Linked DNA regions of Arenibacter algicola. The protein of the gene in region 1 interacts with the protein of each later gene in a pairwise test. Links are inferred from orthologs where the notes say so. Each region holds a gene or a part of one and is shown in the gene's direction. Other genes may lie near its edges. The genes, in order: leuS and ligA.

What was found.
Region 2: the proteins of leuS (region 1) and ligA interact in binary tests that used the Escherichia coli proteins (3 or more experiments, as listed by UniProt). The link is inferred for Arenibacter algicola from one-to-one orthologs.

What each region holds. Positions count from the first base shown.
Region 1 is NZ_JPOO01000003.1:2,268,092-2,278,592, reverse strand. What follows is about bases 3,869-7,664. They hold leuS (leucine--tRNA ligase), read left to right. Parts: upstream 3,869-4,194; coding sequence 4,195-7,464; downstream 7,465-7,664. Other genes in these bases: U735_RS0120250 (SemiSWEET family sugar transporter), read left to right, coding at 7,557-7,664. In the rest of the region: U735_RS0120285 (thioredoxin family protein), read left to right, coding at 1-411; U735_RS0120280 (hypothetical protein), read right to left, coding at 388-1,125; tRNA pseudouridine(55) synthase TruB, read right to left, coding at 1,203-1,898; U735_RS0120270 (undecaprenyl-diphosphate phosphatase), read right to left, coding at 1,898-2,683; U735_RS0120265 (DUF3098 domain-containing protein), read right to left, coding at 2,687-2,953; U735_RS0120260 (cell division protein FtsX), read right to left, coding at 2,963-3,841; more of U735_RS0120250, read left to right, coding at 7,665-7,811; ald (alanine dehydrogenase), read left to right, coding at 8,064-9,164; U735_RS0120235 (zinc metallopeptidase), read left to right, coding at 9,298-9,993; U735_RS0120230 (Lrp/AsnC ligand binding domain-containing protein), read right to left, coding at 10,045-10,501.
Region 2 is NZ_JPOO01000003.1:996,780-1,006,483, reverse strand. Bases 2,535-5,533 are described here. They hold ligA (NAD-dependent DNA ligase LigA), read left to right. Parts: upstream 2,535-3,036; coding sequence 3,037-5,031; downstream 5,032-5,533. Other genes in these bases: U735_RS0114590 (GntP family permease), read left to right, coding at 5,126-5,533; U735_RS0114600 (LOG family protein), read left to right, coding at 2,535-3,036. Outside these bases: bifunctional diaminohydroxyphosphoribosylaminopyrimidine deaminase/5-amino-6-(5-phosphoribosylamino)uracil reductase RibD, read right to left, coding at 1-895; U735_RS0114610 (GNAT family N-acetyltransferase), read left to right, coding at 938-1,423; prmC (peptide chain release factor N(5)-glutamine methyltransferase), read left to right, coding at 1,492-2,355; more of U735_RS0114600, read left to right, coding at 2,455-2,534; more of U735_RS0114590, read left to right, coding at 5,534-6,460; U735_RS0114585 (fumarylacetoacetate hydrolase family protein), read left to right, coding at 6,471-7,304; U735_RS0114580 (hypothetical protein), read left to right, coding at 7,327-7,629; U735_RS0114570 (NIPSNAP family protein), read right to left, coding at 8,430-9,206; U735_RS0114565 (FdhF/YdeP family oxidoreductase), read right to left, coding at 9,337-9,704. UniProt on the Escherichia coli protein: DNA ligase that catalyzes the formation of phosphodiester linkages between 5'-phosphoryl and 3'-hydroxyl groups in double-stranded DNA using NAD as a coenzyme and as the energy source for the reaction.

The sequences.
Region 1 (10,501 bases):
TCCGAGGCCAAAATAAAAGGGATAGTAAAAAAAACTACCTGGTTGGTGCTTACTGAGAGTTGGTGTGGCGATGCTGCCCAGACACTACCTGTAATGAATAAGATTACGGATTTAAACAAGAATATTTCGTTACGACTTGTATTGCGCGATGAAAATCTGGACCTAATGGAGCAGTTTTTGTCCAATGGGGCTATGGCCATTCCAAAACTGATTTCCATTGATGATACTACGGGCAAGGTTATAGGGGAATGGGGTTCCCGGCCCTCCATTGCTGCCAAAATGGTGCAGGACTACAAAAGTAAGCACGGGAAGTTGACGGCAGAATTTAAACAGGATCTACAGCTCTGGTATAATAAGGATAAGGGACAAAATACCGTGAGCGACCTTTTATCTTTGCTTTTCTTGGAATAGATAGGTAATGGTGCCCATTTGTTCAGCCTTTTCTCCAGTATTAAATTTGGATTTTAAGGCGTATTCAATGGCGTTATCCACAAGACAGCCATTCAGGGTACTGGAACTTTTTTTGTTTACATCGGCCTCTATGACCTTTCCTAGTGGGTCGACCTTAATATTAATGACTACTTTACCCCCTTCTATACAGGTGTAAATGGGTATGGGAAGGCTGGTATGCCTTCTGTCCACCAAGGAGTAGGAAATGGAAGTTCTTCTTTTGGCCAAATTGTTGGTCATTACTTCCTTACTGGCTTCCTTTTCTCCCAATAGTTCTTGTTTTTCCCTTCTTCTCTTGGCCAATTCCTTTACTCTTGCGGCATATTCTGAGTCGGAGCTAAGATAGTCCGTAGGATCATCACTATCGGAGGACAGCTCTTGTTCTTCCAATATTTCCTCCAATGTTTTGAGTGGTTCAGGATTGCCGAAACTTGGTTTATTGGCCTCATTATAGGCCATATGACTTTTAACGGGATCTGCCTTGGCCATTTCTTGCATTTCCTTTAATTCTTCTTCAATTGGCTTTTCTAGATCCTCCTCTTCCAACAAACTTAATTCAATAACATACTCTTCTTTTTCTTCCTGTCCCAAATGGATGTTGTATAAACCCAACACCACCAAGGCCATGGAAAAGAATGTTATTAAGAAAGAAAGTTGTTTACGGTTTAAATTCATAGTGATATAACCACGTTTTATCAAAAATATTTCAAATTATCGACGAACGGTTAGGTTACCACTTGTAATATCGAAGTTTAACTGTCGATTTGCAGTAATTTACCAAATTCCTCGGGGGTTATGGCTTTATTTACGTTGTAATCCCCTATTTTGGTTCTTTTCAACGAGGATAAATGCGCTCCGGATTGCAGTGCTTTTCCAAAATCATGCGCCAAAGATCTAATATAGGTGCCTTTACTGCAGACCACCCTAAACTGTACCATTGGCAGTTCTATAGAGGTAATTTCAAATTCTGTAATGGTGACCCCTCTTTTTTTTATCTCTACTTCCTTACCTTCCCTGGCGTACTCGTAAAGTCTTTTGCCGTCTTTTTTTAGAGCCGAGAAAACGGGTGGAATTTGTTCTATGTCCCCTATAAATTTGGCAGTAGTATTGTGGATCAATTCATTGGTAATATGATCTATGGGGAAGTTTTCGTTTATTTCGGTTTCCAGATCATAGGACGGGGTTGTGCCGCCAAGGGTAATAGTTCCCGTATATTCTTTTTCCTGACCCTGTAGTTCGTTTATGGTTTTGGTGGCTTTTCCTGTACAGATGAGTAATAATCCTGTCGCCAACGGATCCAGGGTCCCGGCATGGCCTATCTTAATTTTTTTAAGTTGAAATTTCTTTCTGATTTTCCATTTTAAGGAATTGACAGCCTGGAAAGATGACCAACCAAGCGGTTTGTCTATCAATAATACCTGCCCCTCTAAAAAGTCTTCCTTTGTCATTACATTACCGTTAACGGACTTATAAAATAATGGATGACAATGATTGCGATGCCTACTACTATTCTGTAGTAGCCAAATATCTTAAAGCCGTGTTTGCTCAAATACCCAATAAAGGTCTTAATTGCGAAAAGGGCCACTATAAAACCAACTACGTTTCCTATAATCAATAGGTTTATTTGTTCGGTGGTAAGGGTAAAGCCGGCATCGTAATAGTCATAACTCTTTTTAAGGGTAGCCCCCAACATGGTGGGCAAGGCCAGAAAGAATGAAAATTCTGCCGCTGCAGTCCTGGTTAGTTTTTGGGTCATACCTCCAACAATACTGGCACCACTTCTGGATACACCAGGAATCATTGCCAAACACTGGAAGAGTCCAATTTTAAAAGCCGTAGCATATGAAATATCGGTGTTCTCCGAATTTCCGAATAACTCATCCACTCTAAGAAGGATCAATCCCCCTATGACCAAGGAAAAGGCCACTACAAGCGGACTTTCCAGTAAGGCATCTATTACGTCACTCAAGAGCAGGCCCAAGACCACCGCAGGAATAAAAGCGACCAATAGCTTATAATAAAAATCGATGCTTTGGAAGAATCGCTTAAAGTACAGTACCACAACAGAAAGTATGGTGCCCAATTGGATAACGATAGTAAATAATTTGGTGAAATCTTCCTGTGCAATACCAAAAAAGGAAGATGTAATAATCATGTGTCCAGTTGAAGAAACCGGTAAATACTCGGTTATGCCTTCAATAATGGCAAGTATAATAGCCTCAAATATGTCCAAAATTTATTTCTTCTTATGCGGATTCAACAGAATGGCGTAAACTTCTATTCCCAGGCCTATCAACACCAATGTAGGGGCCAAGCGTATTCTTCTGAAATTATAAATCTCAGGATTAAAAACATTGGGATCGTCACTTCCGCCACCGCTCATAAGGATAAATCCTAGGCTAATCAATGCCAAACCAATAAACATAAAAAGGTAATTTTTCTTCTGAAAAATAAATTCCTGTCTAGGCTTTTGTGGTTGATTACTATTTTGTTTTTTACTCATGCCGCAAAGTTAATAATATAAATCGTCTGTTCTAAGATTTAAGAAACGTTGTGTTGCAAAAAATGTGCTAATAAAGGAAATCAAGACCCCTAAAAAGAAGACACTTGCAAAAAGAAATACCAAAATTGTCGGGTCTTGAAAAAGGTTGAGCTCCGGAAAATTTATATCTACATAATATATTACAAAGCCTAGTGCAATTAAGGCTATGACCGCTCCAAGAACCCCCAGTTTAATGTTGGTCCAAATAAAGGGTCTGCGTATAAAAGTCTTAGTGGCCCCAACCATTTGCATGGTTTTTATGATAAAGCGCTTGGAGTAAATGGAAAGTCGGATGGAACTGTTGATCAATAAGACCGCGATAAAAGTAAAAACGCCACTGGCGACCAGTATCCAGAAACTAATTTTTTTTACATTATCGTTTAACAGTGTAATCAAAGGTTTGTCGTAGCTTACTTCTTCAATATAGTCCCTACTGGAAATCTCCTCTGCTATTTCGGCAATCTTCTCTGTAGAAACATAATCGGCCTTAAGTTGCACATCTATGGAGTTCTTAAGTGGGTTATACCCCAAGAAATCCAAAAAATTCTCTCCAATTTCCTCACTGTGCTGTTCTGCTGCCTGTTCCTTGGAAACATAGGTGGCTTTTTTGGTATATTCTGCCATGGCCAAGCTTTTTTGCAATTGGTCAACCTCTACTTCTTTGGCATTGTCCTTAAGAAATACGGATATAGTGATCTGTTCTTTAAAATGATCGGCCAGTTTCTTGGTATTCAGTACCAAAAGTCCCAATATACCCAATAGAAAAAGTACCAAGCCAATACTTAGGACCACAGAAAAATAAGAGGAGATAAGCTTTCTTTTTTGAAAACGTTCAAAAGATGTACTCATAGTTGAAAATCAATATGTAAAAATAGGAAAGTAAATTGAATTAGAAATGGTTGAGGCTTGTTTCATAATCAATTTCAATATAAAGTGTTGTCCTACGAAATTTCAGTGTTTGGGAAATTCAATTGCAATTTTTGTCCTTGCCAGTAGTAGGGCAATGAATATTCCAGGCACAAAAGTTTAATGCTGCTATCTCTAGGGGTGGTTTATATGATACGATCAATGCAGCACTTTTGCTTTGGTAGGTATGTCGATAATATCTTTTTGCTTTCATAGATTAAACTTATTTTTGCCCTGCATTAAATAAATGGAGTGTGTACCCTTAGTGCGCCGGATTTAAAGACAAACAATATAGGATGACTTACGATTTCAGGAAGATTGAAGAAAAGTGGCAGAGATTTTGGGCTGAAAACCACACTTTTAAAGCAGAAAATGATTCCCAAAAGGAAAAGTTTTATGTACTGGATATGTTTCCCTATCCTTCAGGTGCCGGTTTGCATGTAGGGCATCCCTTGGGTTATATAGCCAGCGATATTTATGCTCGTTATAAGAGGCACAAAGGATTTAATGTACTGCATCCAATGGGGTACGATTCTTTTGGACTGCCTGCGGAGCAATATGCCATTCAGACAGGACAGCATCCAGCCATTACCACAGAGGCCAATATCAACAGATATAGGGAGCAGTTGGATAAAATTGGCTTTTCTTTTGATTGGAGTCGGGAAGTACGTACCTCCGATCCCAATTATTACAAATGGACACAGTGGATATTTATCCAACTTTTTAATTCTTGGTACAATAAGGACAACGATAAGGCGGAAGATATTTCCAGTCTGATCGCTATTTTTGAAAAAGAGGGCAACCAAAGTGTAAATGCTGTTTGTGATGAAGATGTAACCCTATTTTCGGCAGCCGATTGGAAAGCCTTTACAATAAAGGAACAACAGGAAGTTTTATTGGAATATAGGTTAACGTATTTGGCGGAGACCGAAGTGAATTGGTGTCCGGCCTTGGGTACGGTTTTAGCAAACGACGAGATTGTCAATGGAGTTTCCGAGCGAGGGGGCCATCCTGTTATGCGTAAAAAAATGACCCAGTGGAGTATGCGTATCTCCGCCTATGCCCAGAGGTTGTTGGACGATTTGGCTATGGTAGATTGGCCACAGCCCTTAAAGGACTCCCAAACCAATTGGATAGGCAGGTCAGAAGGGGCAGAAGTTACGTTTAGGGTCCTCCCCCCTGCCCCCTCCCAAGGAGGGGGGGCGGATTCGTCTTCACCAAAATTTCATACGGCCGATTCTGACATTTACGGAGTTTTATTGGAAAGGGCTCAAGAAATGCGTAAGAATCCCACAAAGGCTGAAGCTTTACTATGGGAAGCTCTAAGAAATAGAAATTTGAATTCGAAATTTAGGAGACAGCATCCAATTTCTAGGTATATAGTTGATTTCGTTTGCCTTGAAAAGGAATTGATCGTGGAGGTTGATGGAGAAATTCACCAATATCAATTGAACGAGGATGCGGAAAGGCAATTGTTGTTGGAACAGAAAAAAGGCTATACCGTAATAAGGTTTACCAATGATGAAGTACTCAACAATATTGATGAGGTAATTTCAAAAATTGAGACGGTACTAAACTCCCCCTCCTTGGGAGGGGGCCGGGGGGAGGTCAATTCGAAAGAAATGGAAATTTCGGTTTTCACCACTCGGCCCGATACCATTTTTGGGGTAAGTTTTATGACCTTGGCCCCGGAGCACGAATTGGTTGCCAAAATAACCACTTCTGAGCAAGAGGAGGAAGTGGAGGCGTATATTGCGGCTACGGCCAAACGCAGTGAGCGCGATCGTATGGCCGATGTAAAGACCATTACGGGAGCCTTTACGGGAGCTTATGCGGAACACCCATTTAGCAAGGAGCCCATTCCAATTTGGATAGGGGATTATGTGTTGGCCGGTTATGGTACTGGGGCGGTAATGTCCGTTCCCTGTGGAGATCAACGCGATTACGATTTTGCGAAGCATTTCAATATTCCCATTCCCAATATTTTTGAAGGAGTGGACATTTCCGAAGAGGCCTTTACTGATAAGGAAAAGACCGTTATTGCCAATTCCGACTTCTTAAATGGACTACCTTATAAAAAGGCCGTAAAACGTGTCATTTTCGAATTGGAAAAATTGGAACAGGGAATAGGAAAGATCAACTACAGGTTGCGCGATGCCGTATTTAGTCGCCAACGCTATTGGGGGGAGCCATTTCCAGTATACTATGTGGACGGAATGCCCCAAATGATCAGTGCGGAGCATTTGCCTATTGTATTACCTGAAGTTGAAAAATACTTACCTACTGAAACCGGGGAGCCCCCATTGGGCAATGCCACGGTTTGGGCCTGGGACGTAGAGAAGTCGGCAGTGGTAAGTAATGAGTTAATAGATCATAAAACCATATTTCCATTGGAGTTGAATACCATGCCAGGTTGGGCGGGAAGTTCGTACTACTTTAACCGTTATATGGATCCCAATAATGGAAATGACATATTTTCCAGAGAGGCAATTGACTATTGGAAGGATGTGGACTTATATATTGGGGGTAGTGAACATGCTACCGGACATTTGCTGTACAGCCGTTTCTGGCAGAAGTTTTTGTTCGATAAAGGCATCGTGCCAAAACCCGAGTTTGCCAAGAAATTGATCAATCAGGGGATGATTACGGGAACCAGTGCTTTTGTCTATAGGTTGGAAGGTGAAAATACCCTGGTATCGAAAAACTTGATAGGAATAGACAACAAAACGGTACAACCACTTCATGTAGATGTGGCTTTGGTTAATCCATCAGATGAATTGGATTTGATAAAGTTCAAGGAAAATCCTCTTTATGCCGATTTTAAGGATGCCGAGTTTATTTTGGAGGACGGGAAATATATTGTAGGTCGCGAGGTAGAGAAAATGTCCAAGTCCAAATACAATGTGGTAAGTCCGGATAGTATCTGTCAGGAGTACGGAGCAGATTCCCTGCGTTTGTACGAGATGTTCCTAGGGCCATTGGAGCAATCCAAACCTTGGAATACTGCGGGTATTACAGGGGTCCACAGTTTTCTTAAGAAAATGTGGCGTTTGTTCCACGGGGGAAATGAAGGAGCTTTTACTGTGACCGATGCCGAACCTACAGCAGATAATTTAAAGACTTTGCACAAGACTATCAAGAAGGTAGAGGAGGATATAGAAAATTTCTCCTTTAATACCTCGGTGGCTACCTTTATGATATGTGTAAACGAGTTGGCCGCCCAAAAATGTAATAGTAAAAAAATATTGGAACCGTTGGCCCTGTTGGTCTCACCATATGCTCCGCATATAGCGGAGGAACTTTGGAGTAAATTGGGACACACGACCTCTATAGCAACTGCCCCATTCCCTAAATTTGAAGGGAAGTATTTGGTAGAGAGTAGTAAGGAGTATCCTATTTCTTTCAATGGAAAAGTACGCTTTAAATTGGAATTGCCGGCAGATCTTTCCAAAGAGGAAATTGAGGCTGCCGTTATGGCCAATGACAAAACACAGGAACAACTCCAGGGGCGTGCCCCTAAAAAGGTGATTGTGGTCCCAGGAAAAATTGTCAATATAGTTGGATAAGGAGATTGTTCCAGGGCTTAAGTTGATTTTGGTAATAGTATTGGATAAAAATTCGCATTGTGGGGTCTGCCCACAAAATTGTATCTAGTGGCATGGAGAACATAGAAATCATGGGGCTCGTGGCGGCCGTACTTACTACCTACTCTATAGTGCCACAGGTACATAAGACGTGGAGGAATAAATCTACCAAGGATATCTCGCTGACCATGTATATGGCCATGTTTCTTGGTGTGGTGCTATGGTTGATTTATGGTATTTACCATGAAAGTGTGCCTATGATATTGGCCAATTTTATTACTGCGGTATTACTTTTTGTAATGATTGTCCTTAAGTTAAAATACAAATAGCAGGTAATTTCCCAATTAAAATTTCTTGTTATATGGTACTGTTAATAGTGCGCCATTTTTAATGGGTTCGTACACATAATGTGAAAAGTGCAATAATCTATATTCTTGTCCCTTATTTAAGGGGTTTTCTTTTTTTCTTATATTTTTTTGTTCCATTTTTGGAATTCTTGCCATCATGTAATAATGGTCAGGAATAATGCCACTTAAGTGGAAGAGGTGTTAGCTCCATTTAGTTTAAAAAAAGAATTGAAAATGAAAGTCGGGATTCCTAAAGAAATTATAAACAATGAAAGCAGGGTGGGCATGACGCCTGCGGGGGTTTTTGAACTGGTGAGAAATAATCATACGGTATACGTGCAGACCGGTGCCGGTGATGGCAGCGGATTTTCAAATAGCGATTATCAACAGGTGGGCGCCATTGTTTTGGACACTATAGGCCATGTTTATGCTATGAGCGATATGATTGTTAAGGTAAAAGAGCCTATAAAGGAGGAGTATGCACTTGTACAAAGGGGGCAGGTGGTTTTTACCTATTTTCATTTTGCCTCTAGTGAGGTCCTTACCGAAGCCATGATAGATCGTAAAGCTATTTGCATAGCCTATGAAACCGTGGAAGATGAAGATGGCACCTTGCCTTTATTGACACCCATGTCCGAAGTCGCTGGCAGAATGGCCATACAGCAGGGGGCAAAATACTTGGAGAAACCAGAAAAAGGAAGAGGGGTGCTACTTGGTGGAGTTCCTGGAGTGGCACCGGGAAGGGTTTTGGTACTTGGGGCCGGTGTGGTAGGAATTCAAGCTGCTAAAATGGCAGCCGGACTTGGGGCACATGTTACTATTTTGGATGTTAACATGAAACGACTTCGTTATGTAAATGATGTAATGCCGAGCCATGTAGTCACGGAATTTTCAAATGAATTTAATATAAGGAAACACATTAAGGACCATGATCTAATTGTTGGGGGCATCTTGTTAAAGGGAGCCAAAGCCCCAAAGATCATTACTCGCGATATGCTTAAGGATATGCGCCCAGGTACCGTAATTGTGGATGTAGCAGTAGATCAAGGGGGATGTGTGGAAACCACGAGGCCCACTACGCATGAGAACCCGGTATATATTATAGATGATGTGGTACATTACTGCGTTACCAATATGCCAGGGGCAGTTCCATATACTTCAACCATGGCCTTGACCAATGTAACTTTGCCCTACGTATTAAAATTGGCCAATTTGGGTTGGGAAAAGGCCTGTCAGGAGGATGCCTCCCTGCAAAAAGGGTTGAATATATTAAGGGCAAAGGTAATACGTAAAGAGATTTTGGAAGCCTTTAAATGGCAAGCAATAAATGACTAGACCGTACATTTTGTCATATATATAACCCCGTCATAATTTGGCGGGGTTTTTGATTGTTAGAAAAGAAAGAATTACTTGGTATTAAGAAAAGGAAACTTTAGTATATTGGATTAATCTTAAAAATAGAATTGTTATGATGATGTATTATATATTGCTGGGTGCTATTGCCTTGGTAAGTTGGTTGGTTAGTAATAAACTAAAAAGCAAATTTAAGCACTATTCCAAGGTGCATTTGCGCAATGGTATGAGCGGTGCCGAAATTGCCGAGAAAATGTTGGCAGACCACGGAATCAGGGATGTAAAGGTTATTTCTACACCAGGAATGCTAACGGACCACTACAATCCGGTAAATAAAACGGTAAATTTAAGTGAAGGGGTGTACAATCAAAGAAACGCTTCGGCAGCCGCTGTTGCGGCCCACGAATGTGGACATGCGGTACAACATGCTACGGCATATGAATGGTTGACCTTGCGTTCCAAATTGGTGCCGGTGGTAAGTGTTACCTCAGGCATGTCTATGTGGGTAGTCTTTGGGGGGCTTATGTTGGGAGCCGCAGCAGGAGTTGGTCTTGGATATTGGGTGGCCGTTGCAGGTCTAATAATGATGGGGCTGGCTACTTTGTTTAGCTTTATTACTTTGCCGGTTGAATACGATGCCAGTAACCGTGCCCTAGCCTGGTTAAAGAACAAGAATATGGTGAGCCAAGAAGAGTACAAAGGATCTGAGGATGCCTTAAAATGGGCTGCCAGAACTTACTTGGTAGCCGCCATAGGATCTTTGGCAACCTTGGTCTATTGGGCTATGCAGGTTCTAGGAGGTAGGGACTAAGACTTATGATAAATTATATAAAAAAAAGGACTTCTTTAGATGTCCTTTTTTTTATATCGTTATTTGTCTGTCTATTTGTTGGTCCAAAGAAATAAAGGTCTCAGTTCTTGATACCCCTTCAATCTGCTGTATATCCCTGTTAAGTACGTGCATAAGGTGTTCGTTGTCCCTGCAAAGCACTTTTATAAGAATGGACCAATTTCCTGTAGTATAATGGCATTCCAGTACTTCCGGAATTTTTTCAAGTTCCTTAACCGCCACCGGATTGCTCATGGCCTTGTCCAAGTAAATACCAATGTAGGCCATGGTGGTATATCCCAGAACTTTGGGGTTGATAATGAATTTAGAGCCTGCAATTAAACCTGAAGCTTCCAATTTTCGTAACCTCTGATGAATGGCAGCACCTGAAATTCCAATTTTTCTGGCAATTTCCAAAACGGGCTTTCTGGCATCGGCCATCAAAAATCTTAGTATCTTTTTGTCGATACCATCAATTTTTATGTTTTCG
Region 2 (9,704 bases), 1.3 Mb from region 1 along the record:
GTAGTGTTTGTGCCCCTCCTTCAATGATAACACTTATAATTTCATGCTTATGTAGGATGGTACAAATTTGGGTTGCCAAATTATTTTCAAAATCGATAGCCTCATATAAAATTCCCTGATGTGGAATTTTGGGACATTGGGCGGTTATAATGATGGTTTTTACGCTTCCATCCAGAACATGATGTTTATTGTTGATTTTCAAATCCCTGTCCAAAACAATTCTAATCGGATTCCGGCCTTTCCAATGACGAACGTTTAACTTGGGGTTATCTACCAATACTGTGTTGGTGCCAACCAAAATGGCCTGTTCCTGACTGCGCCATAGGTGGACCAGTTGTTGGGAGTAAGGATTGCTGATCCAGTAAGGTTCGGGATTGTCACTTCTTTTATCTTGGGCGGGAGCTATGAAGCCATCGGCCGTTTCTGCCCATTTCAAAATAATATAAGGTCTTTTTTTGGTATGGGAGGTTAGGAACCGTTTATGGTGTTCCGTGCATTCTTTTTCCAGTACACCCACAGTGACATTGCAGCCTGCAGCTTTTAATTTTTCAATGCCTTTGCCGGCAACTTTGTCATGTGGATCCAAAAGGCCTATAACAACATTCGGAATTTGATGCTTAACAATAAGGTCTGCACATGGAGGCGTTTTTCCATAATGGGAACATGGTTCCAGGGTAACATATAGGGTGGCTTTACTTAAAAGCGCCTTGTCCTTTACGGAATTTATGGCATTCACCTCGGCGTGGGAGCCACCATAGGGACTGGTGTAGCCCTCTCCTATAATTTTGTCTCCATACACAATAACACTGCCCACCATGGGATTGGGAAAGGTAGTTCCCAGGCCATTTTTGGCGAGCTGTATACATCTTGAAATATATTTTTCGTGTATCTTCACTTCGTAAAAATAGAACAATATAAGTAGATTATTGGTAATCATATGTTAGTCACTACCATAAGGGAAATTCAACCCAAAGACAATGAGAATGTTGCCAGGGTAATAAGAAAAGTTTTGGAGGACCTTGGCGTTCCTAAAGTGGGTACGGCCTATGCCGATAAAGCATTGGATCAAATGTTTGAAAATTATGACGTACCACGGGCCGACTATTTTGTGGCCGAGGAAAACGGTAGGATTATTGGATGTGCCGGAATTGCCCAGTTGGAGAATTATGAGGGCAACGTATGTGAATTACAGAAAATGTATTTTCTAGAAGAGGCCAGGGGAAGGGGATTGGGAATTAAAATGATAAATAGATGTTTGGATAGAGCTACCGAATATGGCTATGAACACTGTTATTTGGAAACCATGCCCTATATGGAAGACGCCCAAAAATTATATTTAAAGTCCGGGTTTCATTATATCAAAGAGCCAATGGGCAATACCGGTCATTACTCATGTCCGGTTTGGATGCTTAAAAGTTTATAGATACTGTTGTAATCATTTTGGATCCTTTTTAGGTACATGATGTTTACAATGTTTGCCAAAAATTGAGAATGTTATTAAAAGAAATCAAAAACATTTACCATTTAGAGCTGGATCCGCTTTTCCCAAAAGAAGAGGTGGATAGCTTTTTTTACTTGGTAATAGATCATTATTTGGGTTTGGAGAGATTTATTTTGGCCATGCAACCCAATCTTGTGGTGTCCAAAGAAAATGAGGATCCTTTGTTTTTTGCTTTAAGCCAATTGAAACAAGAACGACCCATTCAACATATTTTAGGGAAGGCCCATTTTTGCGAACTGGAGTTTCGTGTAGATGAAAACGTTTTGATACCCAGGCCCGAAACTGAGGAATTGGTTTATTGGATAATAAATGAGGTTCAAAAAGGGGATCCTCGGGAAGAAGTGAAAATACTGGATATTGGCACTGGAAGCGGTTGTATTGCCATCTCCCTGGCCAAAAACTTGCCTAACGCCAAAGTGTATGCCCTGGATATTTCAAAAAAGGCATTGCAGATAGCCAGAGAGAACGCCATGGATAATGGTGTGGATATAGTCTTTCTGGAAGCGGATATTTTGTCTCTTGAGGGCTTTAAAGATAAATTTGATGTAATAGTTTCCAATCCTCCCTATGTCAGGGAATTGGAAAAATTGGAAATGAAAAATAATGTCGTGGAGCACGAGCCCGGTTTGGCTCTCTTTGTTTCCGATGGGGATCCTTTGATTTTCTACAAAAAAATAACACGCCTTGCTTTAAGCCACTTAAAGAAAGGTGGGGTCCTGTTTTTTGAGATAAATCAATATCTTGGCGAAGAAATGAAACAACTTCTGGAAGCGGAAAATTTTTCGGAAATTGAACTGAGAAAAGATATGTTCGGAAATGACAGAATGTTAAAAGGACAGCTCGACCCTAAATGATTAAGTTGAAATAACAGCCATGGCCATGGTCCCTTAAGGCCGAAGGAATTAAAAAAAAGATATATATTACTAATTTCCCAAGCGGAAAGTTCGATAAACATGGAAAGCATAGTTGTATTTTGTGGAAGCAGTGAGGGCAATGATCCAGAAATAGTGGAATGTGCCTATGAGTTAGGGGCTGTTTTTGCAAAAGAGGGTATTACATTGGTCTATGGTGCCGCAAAAATAGGTATCATGGGCAGGGTAGCCCAGGGAGCCCTGGACCACAAGGGCGAGGTTATAGGTGTTATCCCCGATTTTTTAAAATTAAAGGAAGTATTTCATACCGGACTTACCAAACTTATTATTACCGAAAATATGCATCAAAGGAAATTAAGGATGCATGAACTCTCCGACGGCATTATTACTCTTCCAGGGGGGTATGGTACCTTGGAGGAGTTGTTTGAAATGATTACCTGGGCCCAACTTGGGCTACATCAAAAACCAATTGGTCTTTTAAATATCAATGGGTTTTATGATGAATTGCTCGCTATGCTGCGTACCATGGTAAATAAAGGATTTTTAAAGCAGGAATATTACGATATGTTGTTGGTAGATAATTCTATTGACGGACTTTTGGATAAAATGAAAAATTACCAACCCTTGCCATTGCCAATATGGATTAAAAAGGATCAACTATAAATGGAAATCAAACAAAAAATAGAAAGCCTTAGAACAGAGCTTAGGGAGCATAACTATAATTATTATGTATTGGACAATGCTACTATTTCTGACTTTGAGTTTGATATGAAACTAAAGGAGCTACAGGCTCTTGAGGCAAAATATCCAGAATTTTATGATGCCAGTTCCCCAACCTTAAGGGTTGGGGGAACAATTACCAAGAATTTTGAAACGGTGGTCCACGAGCATCGTATGTATTCCTTGGACAATTCGTACTCGAAAGAGGATCTGGAAGATTGGGAAAAACGAATTCAAAAAATATTGGGCGATGCCCCGGTTGAATTTACCTGTGAACTAAAATATGATGGTGCTTCCATAAGTTTAACCTACGAAAATGGCCAGTTGGTAAAGGGGGTGACCCGTGGTGATGGATTTCAGGGGGATGATGTTACCAGTAATATAAAGACCATTAGATCGGTGCCCCTTCAATTAAAAGGGGATTACCCACCTAAATTTGATATTCGCGGGGAAATCGTTTTGCCTTTTGAAGGCTTTGCCAAAATGAACCAAGAAAGGATAGAGAATGGAGAGGATCCCTATATGAATCCAAGAAACACCGCATCTGGCAGTTTAAAGTTGCAGGACAGTGCCCTGGTCGCAGAACGACCATTGGATTGCCTGTTGTACAGTATTGTTGGGGTAAATTTAAAATTGGAATCCCAATCCCAAATGCTGGAGAAAGCTAGGGATTGGGGGTTCAAGGTTCCAAAAGCGGCCAAATTATGTAAAACCACGGAGGAGGTGCTGGAGTTTATAGATCACTGGGACAAACATAGGCACGAATTGCCCTATGAGACGGACGGGGTGGTTATTAAAGTGAATAGTATTCAACATCAGGAGGAATTGGGATACACTTCCAAGTCACCACGCTGGGCCATGGCTTACAAATTCAAGGCTGAGCAGGTCTCTACCGTGTTAAATGAAATTACTTATCAAGTTGGGCGTACCGGGGCCATAACCCCCGTTGCCAATTTGGAGCCGGTACTTTTGGCGGGTACTACCGTAAAAAGGGCATCCTTACACAATGCCGACCAAATAGAAAAGCTCGATATTAGGGAAGGTGATACTGTCTTTGTTGAAAAAGGAGGGGAAATAATCCCGAAAATAGTGGGGGTAGATTTTACTAAAAGACCTATCCATTCCCAGCCTACCCAATATATAGATCATTGTCCGGAGTGCAATTCCCCCTTGGAGCGTACCGAGGGAGATGCCAAACATTATTGCCCCAACGAGTACGGATGTCCTCCCCAGATTACCGGCCGTATACAACATTATATTTCGCGCAAGGCGATGGATATTGAGGGGCTTGGCGGGGAAACTGTTGAACTTCTCTTTAAGGAGGGTCTTATAGAGAATTACGCGGACCTTTACTTACTTACCAAAGAGCAATTGATACCTTTGGAAAGAATGGCTGAAAAGTCGGCCGAAAATCTGGTGAAAGGAGTTGCCGAATCGGTAAAAATACCGTTTGAAAGGGTGCTTTTTGCCTTGGGAATCAGGTTTGTTGGGGAAACCGTGGCCAAAAAACTGGCAAGGGCCTATAAAAATATAGATTCCCTCATGGTGGCTACTGTAGAGGAATTAATGACGGTCGATGAAATTGGCCAACGGATCGCGGAAAGTGTGGTATCATTTTTTCGGAATGGAATCAATCTTGAAATTATTTCCAGATTAAGGCAGTACGGGGTACAATTTGAAGTCTCGGCCGATAAACTGGAGAATCAGACCGATCTTTTAAAGGGGCAGACTTTTGTGGTATCCGGGGTGTTTGAAAACCTGAGTAGGGATGAACTTAAAAAATTGATCGAGGACAACGGCGGAAAGGTAGGCTCTAGTATATCTTCAAAAACTTCTTATCTTGTGGCTGGGGACAAAATGGGGCCAAGCAAAAGGACCAAGGCCGAAAGTCTGGGCGTCCCCATAATTTCGGAGACAGATTTCTTGAATATGTTATAATTGTCAAGTCTACGGGAATAGAAAATGAATAGAGTTGGAAGCAAAAAAAATAAGGGTGTATGAGGGTAAAGGATATTTATACTAAATTGTAATTATGTATACCATACTACTACTTCTGCTCTGCATTGTATTTATAATTGTAGCCTCGACCCGTTTTAAGCTTCATCCATTTTTGGCGTTGCTTGCCGCCAGTTTGTTATTCGGTATTTTTTCGGGACTCCCATTGGATGAGCTTATAAAAACCATTAATGATGGCTTTGGAAGCACCATTGGGGGCATTGGTATTATCATTATCGCAGGATTGATTATAGGGACTTTTCTAGAAAAATCGGGTGGGGCCTATACCTTGGCAAACCTTGTCCTGAAGATTATTGGTCCCAAGCGCGTTCATATGGCGATGGGTTTTATTGGTTATTTTGTATCCATACCTGTATTCGCCGATAGCGGTTTTATTATCGTCTCCCCATTAAATAGGGCACTTACCAAAAAAGCAAAATTGTCCTTGGCAGGAACGGCAGTGGCCTTGTCACTTGGTTTAATGGCTTCCCACACCATGGTACCCCCAACTCCCGGACCCATTGCTGCTGCAGGAATCTTAGGTGCCGATTTGGGTCAGGTTATCCTCTTCGGCCTAATGACCAGTATACCGGCCCTCTTGGTCTGTATTTTATTTGCAAAAAAAATAGGTTCCAAAATTTTTATTGATCCAGCACCAAAACTAACAGAGGAGCAGATCAATTCCCAGCTGGAAAACGCACCATCGGTCTTTAAATCCTTTATTCCTATAGTTGTTCCCATTATTCTTATTGTGTTGAGGTCTTTTGCCGAATACCCTACTATGCCTTTTGGTGACGGTACTTTTAAGTACGCTATAGGATTTGTGGGCAACCCAGTGGTGGCCCTATTGATAGGAATGATATTGTCTTTTACCTTGCCCAAGAAATTGGATAAGGAAATGTTGAGCACCTCGGGTTGGATAGGGGAGGCTCTTACTTCGGCAGCTATTATTATATTAATAACCGGGGCCGGTGGGGCATTTGGAAAAGTTCTACAGACTTCGGACATTAGTTCCTTACTGGAGAACAATGTTTCCAACGGAAATTTAGGGATATGGCTTCCTTTTCTTATTGCTGCAGGTATCAAGACGGCACAGGGCTCCTCAACGGTAGCCATAATTACAACAGCTTCCATTATTGCCCCTTTAATGCCTGCAATGGGTTTTGATACCGAGGTTTCCAAAGCTTTGGCGGTCATTGCAATTGGCGCCGGTGCCTCTCTGGTATCACATGCCAACGATAGTTTTTTTTGGGTCGTTACCCAACTAAGCGATATGAAAGTAAATCAAGGATACAGGACACACAGTCTGGGAACGGCCATTTTGGGCTTTTCGGCAATGATCGTATTAACCATTATCAGTTTAATCATCTAATTTTTAAATAATGAAAATTTATAAGACCAACCAAGGAGTTTTGATCGAAAATGACAATAAATTTTATCTTACCGATAAGGAATGGGATTCATTTATTATCGATGATGACATTTACGACAATACTTTAAGTTTGATCTCCCGGCTTGATCCTATTGAAAATAGTACGGCCATACTGAAAGACGGTTTAATGCCACCTGTGGGACGCCAAGAAATTTGGGCTTCCGGAGTAACCTACTACAAGAGTAGGGAGGCCCGTATTGAAGAATCCAAGGATGCCGGGGGAGGCGATTTTTACGATCGTGTTTATAATGCGGAAAGGCCAGAATTGTTTTTTAAAAGTACGGCTAGTAGGGCAGTAGGGCATAAAAAGGATGTCAGGATCAGAAAAGATTCCAAATGGAATGTCCCGGAACCTGAATTGACCCTGGTGATAACCCCAAATGCAAAAATAATAGGCTATACCATTGGTAATGACATGAGTTCTAGGGATATTGAAGGGGAAAACCCATTATATCTTCCCCAGGCCAAGAGTTATGATGGGGCAGCTGCTGTAGGACCGTGTATTTGGTTGAGCAAGGAACCTATTTCCATGGCTGCCAAGATCAAAATTGAAATTGTTCGTAAAGGAAATAGAGTGTTCCAGGGAGAGACAGAGGTAGGCCAAATGAAACGAAAACTTACTGATCTTGTTCACTATCTGTATCGTGAAATGTCATTTCCTTTTGGAAGTCTTTTAATGACGGGAACAGGAGTGGTGCCTCCGGATTCCTTTACCTTGGATCATGGGGATGTTGTTAATATTACTATCGATTCAATAGGTACCCTGTCGAATACCGTAGCCTAATTGTCCATATAAATTAAGAGTGATGTCCGTTCCCAAAAGTTTTGAAGAGTTTAATGCAAGCCTGTCCCAACAATCGGCACCATCTTCTTGGCCTGAAGCTTTAAGGGCCATGTGGTTTGATGCCAATGGGGATTGGGAATCTTCCCATGATATTGCACAGGACCTTCATAATACCAATGGCAGCTGGATCCATGCCTATCTGCACCGAAAAGAAGGAGATAAGTTCAATGCCGGATACTGGTATAGAATGGCCGGTAAAAAATTCCCTGTTATAGATTTGGAGGAGGAACAACAACAATTGGTGGAGTATTTTTTAACCCAATAGCAGTAATGTTGGATCAATCCCAAAAGTTGTGTGTGAATTGGATAAGAATAGAATTAGCTATTCTGGAGTTGGTGTTTGTTCATTTTTTGCATCGCCCAAAAAACGAACCAAAAAACGCTAGGCTGATTTTTAATTTCTTTAAATCTACGCACTTTCCACGGCCGCACCGTCCAGGCCGCTTTCACTTGGGTGAAATGCTCTATGGACGGCTAACCCAAGCCAATGTGGAAACCACTTGATTTAACACGAAATTGAAAATAGGCCGTTTCTTTGTTCCGTCAACCTACATAATACCGATAAATCATAGTGCCTAATTAGGTTCCGTTGAACATTGCCTTCAAAGCCTTTTGTTTGGTCGGTCTTCTTCCGTGGTGGAGATGACATGGCCGTAAAGAATTATTGAAGCCTTGGAAATAATTTAGGCCATGGCATCGGTCCTTAAAATCCCGTGATTTTAGGGACCACATAGTGAAGAAGGGTCTTTTCTTTTGTTTCGTTTTCTTTGGACAAGCAAAGAAAATGAAAGAATAATTAGAACCTAAGTTTTATTCGATTCCTCCAAATAATTAGAACCAATAATAAAAAAAGAAAACAATTCTTCCTTTATAGATTGACAACAATCTTTGCGTGAACACAACAATTGTTCCTGATCTGTAATTTTGCTTGTTTGGAGTTAAAGCCCGGTAGTAATTACAAAAAAAAAGCGGTCATGAAAATTTATCATGACCGCTTTTTTTTCAATTAATGTTCGTTGTTCCAAGGGTTATTTGCCAAAAAAGGAAAAAGACCCTGGCTTACGATCAATAATCGGAATATTCAGTTGGGTAGAAGAAACGGGTAACGTTTTTGGAAACGTTGTTTTGGTAATTGGGATCCGATTTTAGTTTGTTCCAAACTGGCGAGTCGGAAAAGGATTTCCAATGGGCATCCCTGCTGGCCTGATTTTCAAATGTGGTCATGTACATGAGGTTCGGCATTGTTGCACCGGACAATACCTCGCCATAGAATACGGCATTAAATCCTAAATTGTCAAAAAGGCTTACTTCCCCGCCTTTGTTGAACATCTCAACCTTGTTTATGTATTTGGCCTCTGTTGCAGATTCATAACTTCTTAATTCGTATATACGGTCTTTTCGAGGCCCAGTTAAGGGAGACGCCTTCATCTTGGGCATATCCACAAAGGCTTTTAAAATAACTGATTCCACCCTGCTATAAGGCGGGTTTTTATATGGGGCATCCAAAAAGTCTTTGGCCGCTGCCATATAAACTTTATCCTTTTGAAGTTTGGTATCTATGGTTTCCAAATCGCCAAGACCTTTCATTGGGATCAATACTTTTATGCTTCTAGGATTTAGGGAATCGATTGTTCTAGGTTTAAAGACTCCCACATTTTTGATATTAAGTTTTTTAAGTGCAGGCAGCAAGGCCTTGCTAAGGTATTGGTCAGTTGTATTTTCCTGTTCCTCACTATCCAAGAGGTAGGTCTTTAGTTGGTAATATTCCCTCTGGTTGGCTTGGCCATAGGTGTTTATAGTTAATAGTAATAAAAGAACTGAAATATATGCAGCTTTGTACATTGGAATTGGTTTTAAGATAAATATTAGATTTTTTAGTGTCTGGTAAGTTAGGGTTTTTGAAAATAATGTCATAGTTTTTTTTTAAAAACAAACACTACTGGTAATATCTCTAAATTGTTAATGGCAAATTCTAGGATGTGTGTTTTTTAAGTTTAATGATCACCGATTTGGATGTAGGGGTATTGCTCTTATCGGCAGTACTGTTTAAAGGTACTAGAACATTGGCCTCCGGAAAATAGGTAGCACAGCATTTTTCAGGGATATTATAACTCAAAACAATGAACTTGTGAGCAACCCTTTCCGTATTGTTGTGAAAATTATATAGATCTACCAGATCCCTTTCCTTGAGTTGATATCTTTCAATATCCTTGGGGTGCATCAGAATAACCCTTCGTTCATTAATTATGCCCCTATAGCGATCATTCAGTCCATATATAGTGGTATTAAACTGGTCATGGCTCCTTATGGTCATCATTAAGAGCTCACCTTCGGCCAATA